One region of the Kitasatospora sp. NPDC051705 genome, then DNA from elsewhere that is predicted to be linked to it. Evidence: riboswitches for the same ligand, from Rfam matches in the RefSeq annotation. Region 1 holds a riboswitch; the other holds the start of a gene.
What was found. Region 1 has a riboswitch for glycine ahead of gcvT (glycine cleavage system aminomethyltransferase GcvT). Riboswitches for the same ligand answer to the same signal wherever they lie in the genome.
Positions count from the first base shown of each region.

Region 2: another riboswitch for glycine. It lies ahead of gcvP (aminomethyl-transferring glycine dehydrogenase); the one in region 1 lies ahead of gcvT (glycine cleavage system aminomethyltransferase GcvT).

Region 1 covers NZ_JBITCO010000015.1:132,506-136,663, forward strand. The annotation lists gene glyA (serine hydroxymethyltransferase) at 1-1,176, opposite strand, end outside; gene gcvH (glycine cleavage system protein GcvH) at 1,303-1,677, opposite strand; gene gcvT (glycine cleavage system aminomethyltransferase GcvT) at 1,766-2,887, opposite strand; glycine riboswitch at 3,120-3,225, opposite strand; gene ACIA8Q_RS20615 (enhanced serine sensitivity protein SseB C-terminal domain-containing protein) at 3,414-4,158, shown strand, end outside.
Region 2 covers NZ_JBITCO010000018.1:12,771-16,928, forward strand. The annotation lists gene ACIA8Q_RS22235 (MFS transporter) at 1-914, opposite strand, end outside; gene ACIA8Q_RS22240 (PRC and DUF2382 domain-containing protein) at 1,149-2,276, opposite strand; glycine riboswitch at 2,500-2,603, shown strand; gene gcvP (aminomethyl-transferring glycine dehydrogenase) at 2,839-4,158, shown strand, end outside.

The DNA of each region.
Region 1 (4,158 bases):
CGCCTCGGCGATGATGTCGGCGACCTCGCGGAAGTCCTCGGCCTGGAAGCCGCGGGTGGCGAGGGCCGGGGTGCCGATGCGCAGGCCGGAGGTGACCATCGGCGGGCGCGGGTCGTTCGGGATGGCGTTGCGGTTGACCGTGATGCCGACCTCGTGCAGCCGGTCCTCGGCCTGCTGGCCGTCGAGCTGGCTGTTGCGCAGGTCGACCAGGACGAGGTGGACCTCGGTGCCGCCGGACAGCACCGAGGCGCCGGCCTCGGCGACGTCGGCCTGGAGCAGGCGCTCGGCGAGGATCCGGGCGCCGTCCAGGGTGCGCTGCTGGCGCTCCTTGAACTCCTCGGACGCGGCGACCTTGAAGGCGACGGCCTTGCCGGCGATCACGTGCTCCAGCGGGCCGCCCTGCTGGCCGGGGAAGACCGCGGAGTTGATCTTCTTGGCCCACTCGGCCTTGGACAGGATGACGCCGCCGCGCGGGCCGCCCAGGGTCTTGTGGGTGGTGGTGGTGACCACGTCCGCGTAGGGCACCGGGTTGGGGTGCAGCCCGGCGGCCACCAGGCCGGCGAAGTGCGCCATGTCCACCATGAGCAGGGCGCCGACGGCGTCGGCGATCCGGCGGAACTCGGCGAAGTCGAGCTGGCGCGGGTAGGCGGACCAGCCGGCGATGATCAGCTTCGGCTGGTGCTCCTTGGCGAGGCGCTCGACCTCGGCCATGTCGACCTGGCCGGTCTTCTCGTCCACGTGGTACGCGGCCACGTTGTAGAGCTTGCCGGAGAAGTTGATCTTCATGCCGTGGGTCAGGTGACCGCCGTGGGCCAGGCTCAGGCCCAGGATGGTGTCGCCCGGCTGGATCAGCGCGAACATCGCGGCGGCGTTGGCCTGCGCGCCCGAGTGCGGCTGGACGTTGGCGTGCTCGGCGCCGAACAGGGCCTTGATCCGGTCGATCGCGATCTGCTCGACCACGTCGACGTGCTCGCAACCGCCGTAGTAGCGGCGGCCGGGGTAGCCCTCGGCGTACTTGTTGGTGAGCACCGAGCCCTGGGCCTCCATGACCGCCACCGGGGCGAAGTTCTCGGAGGCGATCATCTCCAGCGTGGTCTGCTGGCGGTGCAGCTCGGCGTCGACCGCGGCGGCGATCTCCGGGTCGAGGGAGTGCAGGGACTGGTTGAGAACCGTCATGGTGTGGTCTTCCCGGTGGAGGAGGATCAGGGGTGCCGTGCGGAGCGCGCCCTCGGAAGGGTGGCGGGCGACGGGTGGTCGGCGCGGGCGGGCCGCCGCGCTGCGGCCCGCCCGGTCACGAGCGGGTCAGGCCTTGATGAAGGCGTTGTACTCGTCCGCGGTGAGCAGCTTGCCGGTGGACGCGACGCGCACCTTGAACAGCCAGCCGCCCTCGAAGGGGGCGCTGTTGACCAGGCCGTTGTCGTCCAGGACGTCCTGGTTGGTCTCGACGACCTCGCCGGTCACCGGGGAGTACAGGTCGCTGACCGACTTGGTGGACTCCAGCTCGCCGCAGGTCTCGCCGGCGGTCACTTCGTCGCCGACCTCGGGCAGCTGCACGTAGACGATGTCACCGAGCGCGTCGGCGGCGTGCTGGGTGATGCCGATCGTGGAGACACCGTCCTCGGCGGCGGTCAGCCACTCGTGCTCCTCGGTGTACTGCAGGTGCTGGGGGTTGCTCATGGCGTCATTCTCCAGGATGGGAAGCGGGTACGACGAAGCGGGCCGCCGCGCGGACGGCTTCGACGTGGGTCTTCGGGGGAGTGGGGGTTCAGCGGGCGCGCTTGTAGAACGGCAGCGCCACGACCTGGACCGGCTCGTGCTTGCCGCGCACGTCCACCGCGACGGTGGTGCCCGGGGCGGCGTGGGCCGCGTCCACGTAGGCGATCGCGATCGGCTGTCCCAGGGTGGGGGACGGCGCGCCCGAGGTGATCCGGCCGATCGGCGCACCGTCGGCGGAGACCACGGTGTACTCGGCGCGCGGCACCCGCTTGCCCTCGGAGACCAGGCCGACCAGCACCCGCGGCGGGTTGGCCTCGGCCTCGGCGGCGGCCTTCTCCAGGGCCTTGCGGCCGACGAAGGCGCCCTCGTTGGTGGTCTTGTCGAAGCGGACGACCCGGCCCAGGCCGGCGTCGAACGGGGTCAGGTCGGTGGAGAGCTCGTGCCCGTACAGCGGCATGCCCGCCTCCAGGCGCAGCGTGTCCCGGCAGGACAGGCCGCAGGGGACCAGGCCGTGGGCCTCGCCGGCGGCGGTCAGCGCCTGCCAGACGGCCTCGGCGTCGCCCGGGTTGCAGAAGATCTCGAAGCCGTCCTCGCCGGTGTAGCCGGTGCGGGCGAGCAGCACGTCGCGGCCGGCGACCTGGGCCGGGAGGATCGCGTAGTACTTCAGGCCGGGCAGGTCGGCCTCGGTGGTCTTCGCCAGGATCGCGGTGGACTCCGGGCCCTGGACGGCGATCAGCGCGTAGGTGTCGCGGTCGTCGGTGACGACGGCGTCGAAGCCCTTGGCGCGGGCGATCAGCTCGTCCAGCACCAGCTGGGCGTTGGAGGCGTTGGCGACGACCAGGAAGGCGTCCTCGCGCAGGCGGTAGACGATCAGGTCGTCCAGGATGCCGCCGTCCTCGGCGCAGATCATGGTGTAGCGGGCGCGCAGCACGCCCAGCGCGGAGACGAAGCCGACCAGCGCGTGGTCCAGCATCTCGCCGGCCTGCGGGCCGGTGACGGTGATCTCGCCCATGTGGGAGAGGTCGAACAGACCGGCGCGGTTGCGGACGGCGAGGTGCTCCTCGCGCTCGCTGCCGTAGCGCAGCGGCATGTCCCAGCCGGCGAAGTCGGTCATGGTCGCGCCGAGGGCGCGGTGCAGCGCGTCGAGCGCGGTCAGGCGGAGGGACGACATGGCCAGGAACTCCTCGGTCGGGGCACTCAGGGGTGCACGCGCCGGAACCGGGCCCGCTCGGGGACCGACCCCTGCGCGCGGGCATGCGGCGGCGTGGGTCTCCCCATCTGTCGTCGAACCTGAGAGCTTCACCGCCCACCTGCCCGCAGCTGTTTCCAGCATCCAGGACAGCATGGCGGCTTGCACCGTGGGTGGGCGCGCGACAGGGCCGTGCGCCGCTTTCCAGATGTGCCTAACCCGTGCGGTAGGGGGGCCTGAGAGATTCCGGGGAGGACTTGCTCCTTCGGCGCCGGCTGTACCACCTGAGGGGGTACTCCGGGCTCTCCCGCGCGGGTTCGAGCGGCCGGTATGGAGTTGTGGGGCCCGGCGGCCCACTGCGCCGTCGAACGCGCACATCATGGCACGTCCGGGCCGCGGGCGGGAGAGGGGCCCCGGTCACGCCGCGTGATACCGAACACGGGCCCTAAACTGCTCCGCGTCGGCGTAGCACAGGGCGGCCGAGCGGCAGAGGGCGGATCAGGCGCGCATGGGGTACCCGGTGGAGCAGCAGCAGGGGTGGGGCGGGCCGGAGTCGGCGCCGCCGGGCGGCGGGTGGCCGGCCAACGAGCTGGAGCAGGTGCTGACCGCCGCGCTGGGCGACCCGGGCGCGACGCCCCGGGTGATCGAGGTGCTGGCCCGCAGCCAGGTGTGGATCCCGCTGCCGGCCGGCGGCGACCCGCAGGGGCAGTCGCTGGACCTGCCGACCGTCGAGCTGGCCGGTGACCCGTACGTCCCGGTCTTCTCCTCGCAGGAGGTCTTCCTGCAGCAGGCGCCGGGGATGGCGTTCGCGGTGGCACCGGCCTGGGAGTTCGCCCGCGGCCTGCCGCTGGGCGTCGGCATCGCCGTCAACCCGGAGGCCGCGGTGGGCATCCCGGTGCCGCCGCAGGGCGTGGCGGAGCTGCGCCGCGGTCCGCGGGAGGACCGCTGGGACGCCGCCGGCGAGGCCCTGGCCCCCACCGGCGGCCGGGTGGCGCTGCGCGAGCCGGTGCCGGGCGAGGACCCGGAGCACTTCCTGGCCGCCTGCCGCGCGGAACTGTCGCTCCTCCCCGGAGTGTTGACCGCCCGCCGGGCGCTGGCCAGCATCGAGGGCGAGCCGACCGTGATGTTCGTGGGCGTCCAGTTGGATCCGGCGGCCCCGGCCGACCCGGCCGCGGTCAACGAGGCGCTCGGCCGGGCCCTGGGAACCGCACCGCTGCCGGGGGGCGTCCACCTCGTACTGCTCGATCTCGCCG
Region 2 (4,158 bases), on a different contig from region 1:
TGGGTGAGCTTCTCCGGGGTCTGGGCGAAGTTGCTGATCACCATGAACGAGCCGTACATGCCGAAGCCGATCAGCAGGCCGGCCAGGTTGGTGAAGGCGACGGCCGGGCGGGACATCATCCGCATGTCGACCAGCGGGTGGGCGACCTTGGTCTCGATGACGCCCCAGATCAGGGCGACGACGGCGGCCACGGCGAACAGGCCGAGGGTCTTGGTGGAGGTCCAGCCCCAGTGGTTGCCCTGGCTGACCGCGACCAGCAGCGCGGAGAGCCAGCCGGCCAGGGTGAGGGCGCCGAGCGGGTCGGCGCCGCCGTCCTTGTCGGTGACCGGGTCGGACGGGACGCGCAGGGCGACCAGCAGGACGGCGAGCAGGCCGAAGGCCAGACCCATCCAGAAGATCGACTTGTAGCTCCAGTGCTCCAGCAGGAGACCGGTGGCCACCAGGCCGAGGCCGGAGCCGACGCCCATCGAGGCGCTGATGGCGGCGACGCCGCCGGTCACCTTCTGCTTGGGCAGCTCGTCGCGGACGATGCTGATCGCCAGCGGGAGCACGCCACCGCCGGCGCCCTGCAGGACACGGGCGACGACCAGCCAGGTGAACGAGTGGGTGCTGACCGCCAGCGCCGAACCGGCGACCAGACCCGCCAGCGAGATGAGCAGCATCGGCTTGCGGCCCCGGAGGTCGCCGAAGCGGCCCAGCAGGGGAGTCAGCACGGCGGCGGAGAGCAGGTTGGCGGTCATCAGCCAGGTGATGCTGGACGCGGAGACGTTCAGTTCCTTGGCCAGCGAGGGCAGGATCGGGACGACCGCGGTCTGCACCACGCTGAACGACAGCATCGCCAGGATGAGGGCCGGCAGGACCCGGGCGCTGCTCTGCTTCTCGGCCGCGATGGTGGGCTGGGGTGCCTCACTCACGGTTGCTTCCTCCCGTACATAGTGAATGAACTGAAGTAACCATGCCGGGAGATACTTCAGAGTGTCAAATATCGATCGGTGAAGCTTTGGCAAAGTCGAAGGATCCCGGTGCCGGCGGCGGGCCGAGCGGTGCCGTCCGGGCGCAGCGCGAGGCCCCCGGACCGAGGGTCCGGGGGCCTGGTGGAGCGGGTCAGGAGGGCTGGTGGAGCCCGTCGGGGCGGCGTCGGGGCGGCGTCAGGACAGCGGGCGCAGGGCCGCGGGGCGGCCGTTGTCGGCAGCCGGGGCGGAGCCGGGGGTCGGAGCGTGGTCCGGGCTCTGGCCCGGGGTGTGGTCCGGGGTGTGGCCCGGGCTCTGGGAGGAGGACCCGGGGGCGCCGGGAGCCGAGGTCTCGTCGTGGACCTCGACGTGCTCGCGCCGCAGCTCGTCCGTGACCACCTCCTCGGCGGTGTACCGCTCGACCACCAGGCGGACCCGCTCGATCGGGGCGAGGTACTTGCGGACCACCGGGCGCTCCTCGCGCAGGGTGACCTCCTCCACCGCCTCGGCGATGTCCTTCTCGGTCAGCGAGGCGCGCTCGGCCTCGCTCACCGGCATCCGCTCCACCCGGACCCGCTCGCGCACCACCGGGACGCGGCGCTCGACCGGCTCGCTGGTCACGTACTTGCGCAGCTTCGCGGTGCCCAGGACGTGCCACTCGGTGGTGATGTCCAGGCGCTCCTCGCGGCAGGTGATCTCCAGCGGGCCGCTGGGGGAGGAGGACGACGGGGTGTCCGCCCCGGGGGCCGGGGTGGTCGCGGGCGGGACGACCTGCGGCTTCGGCTCGACGACGGGTACCGCCGCCGCGGCGGCGGCGACGGGAGCGAGGGTGCTGAGAGTGCGCACGCTGGCCTCCGGGGCGGTGCTGGTGCTCGTGGCGGTGGTCGGGGAGGGAGTGGGGGCGGGGGAGAGGAGGGCGGCGGCCTTCGCGGGCTCGGCCGCCGGGGTGGAGCCGAAGTCGAGGTCGGGCTGCGCGGGCCGGTCGCCCGACCCGTTGGCCGACCCGCCCTCGACGGGGGTGTCGAGGCCGTAGTAGCGGTAGAGCTGGAGCTCCTGGGCGGGCGAGAGGTGCTGGCCGACGCCGAAGTCCGGCGAGTCCTTGACCAGCGACTTGTCGTACGGGACCCGGAGCTCCTCGCCGGAGAACTCGCTCGTGGTCAGCGGGACGAAGGCGTCCCGGCCGAAGATGCCGGTCCGGACGGCCGCCCACTCCGGCTGGCCGGTCGCGTCATCCAGGTAGACCTCGTCGACCGTGCCGATCTTGTCCCCGTTGCGGTCGACCGCCTTGTGGCCGATGAGGTCCCGGGGGTCGATGTCGGTTTGCACTCTTTCCTCCAGTGCGCTGCACCTGCGGAACTCCCGCAGGACGGCGTCGGAGCACCCGTCCCGTCCGCCACTTCACACCAAAAGCCATGAACCGGGCGGGCGCGACCGGTGCGCCGCCGGACGGGCTGCGCGTTGGGCCGTCCGGGGTACGCGCGTAGACCCCGGGTGACCTGACGCACCCGTGATCGGACGGCCTCCCGCTGGTACCCTGGGCGGCGACCGCCGAGCCCGCTCGGGAGAGTCCCCGCCGGCGGAATCCGCTGGTCGGGGCGCCGAAGGAGCAACTCCTCCCCGGAATCTCTCAGGCATCCGTACCGTGCGGGATAGGTCACTCTGGAAAGCAGGGCAGGAGCGTCGGCACGTGAGCCGGCGACACCACCCTCACCGACGGTGCAAGCCGACGGCGCGCCACCGCGTGTCGTGCGGGCGAAGCTCTCAGGTCCCGATGACAGAGGGGGAGGCCTGTCGGGTTCGTCCGCCCAAGTCGCTCCGCTGCCCGCAGCGGGGTAGGCCCGCCGGCGTGCGTACCCCCGCCGGTCCGTGACCAGGAGGCCTCGACCACATGAACGCCCAGCCGAACGCGGGACGCCCCACCGGCGCCTCGACCCTCACCGAGCTTGAGCTGGCCAGCCCCTTCGAGAACCGCCACATCGGCCCCGACGCCTCCGCGCAGGAGAAGATGCTGGCGTCCATCGGCTACGGCTCGCTCGCCGAGCTCGCCGACACCGCCGTTCCCGAGGCGATCCGCTCCATCACCGCGCTGGACCTGCCCGCGGGCCGCAGCGAGGCGCAGGTCCTCGCCGAGCTGCGCGAGCTGGCCGGCCGCAACCAGGTGCTCCAGCCGATGATCGGCCTGGGCTACTACGGCACCTTCACCCCGCCGGTGATCCTGCGCAACGTCATGGAGAACCCGGCCTGGTACACCGCCTACACGCCGTACCAGCCGGAGATCTCCCAGGGCCGCCTGGAGGCGCTGCTCAACTTCCAGACCCTGGTCTCCGACCTGACCGGCCTGCCGACCTCCGGCTCCTCGCTGCTCGACGAGGGCACCGCGGCCGCCGAGGCGATGGCGCTGGCCCGCCGCGTCACCAAGGTCAAGGGCGGCGTCTTCCTGGTCGACGCCGAGACCCTGCCGCAGACCGTCGCGGTGATCCAGACCCGCGCGGAGCCGACCGGTGTCGAGGTCGTCGTCGCCGACCTGTCCGCCGGCATCCCGGCCGAGATCGTCGAGCGCGGCGTCTTCGGCGTCCTGCTCCAGTACCCGGGCGCCACCGGCGTGGTCCGCGACCTCACCCCGCTCGTCGAGCAGGCGCACGGCCTGGGCGCGATCGTCGCCGTCGCCGCCGACCTGCTGGCGCTCACCCTGCTCAAGTCCCCGGGTTCGCTCGGCGCCGACATCGCCTGCGGCACCTCGCAGCGCTTCGGCGTGCCGATGGGCTTCGGCGGTCCGCACGCCGGCTACCTGTCTGTGCGCGCGGAGTACGCCCGCTCGCTGCCCGGCCGCCTGGTGGGCGTCTCGGTCGACTCCGACGGCAACCGCGCCTACCGCCTGGCGCTGCAGACCCGCGAGCAGCACATCCGCCGTGAGAAGGCCACCAGCAACATCTGCACCGCCCAGGTGCTGCTCGCCGTGATGGCCTCCATGTACGCCGTGTACCACGGTCCGGACGGCCTGGCCGACATCGCCCGCCGCACCCACCGCTACGCCGCCGCCCTCGCCGAGGGCCTGCGCGCCGGCGGCGTCGAGCTGCTGCACGGCGAGTTCTTCGACACCGTCACCGCCGTCGTCCCGGGCCGGGCCGCCGAGATCGCCGCGGCCGCCCGCGCCAACGGCGTCAACGTGTACCAGGACGGTGCGGACCGGATCTCGGTCTCCACCGAC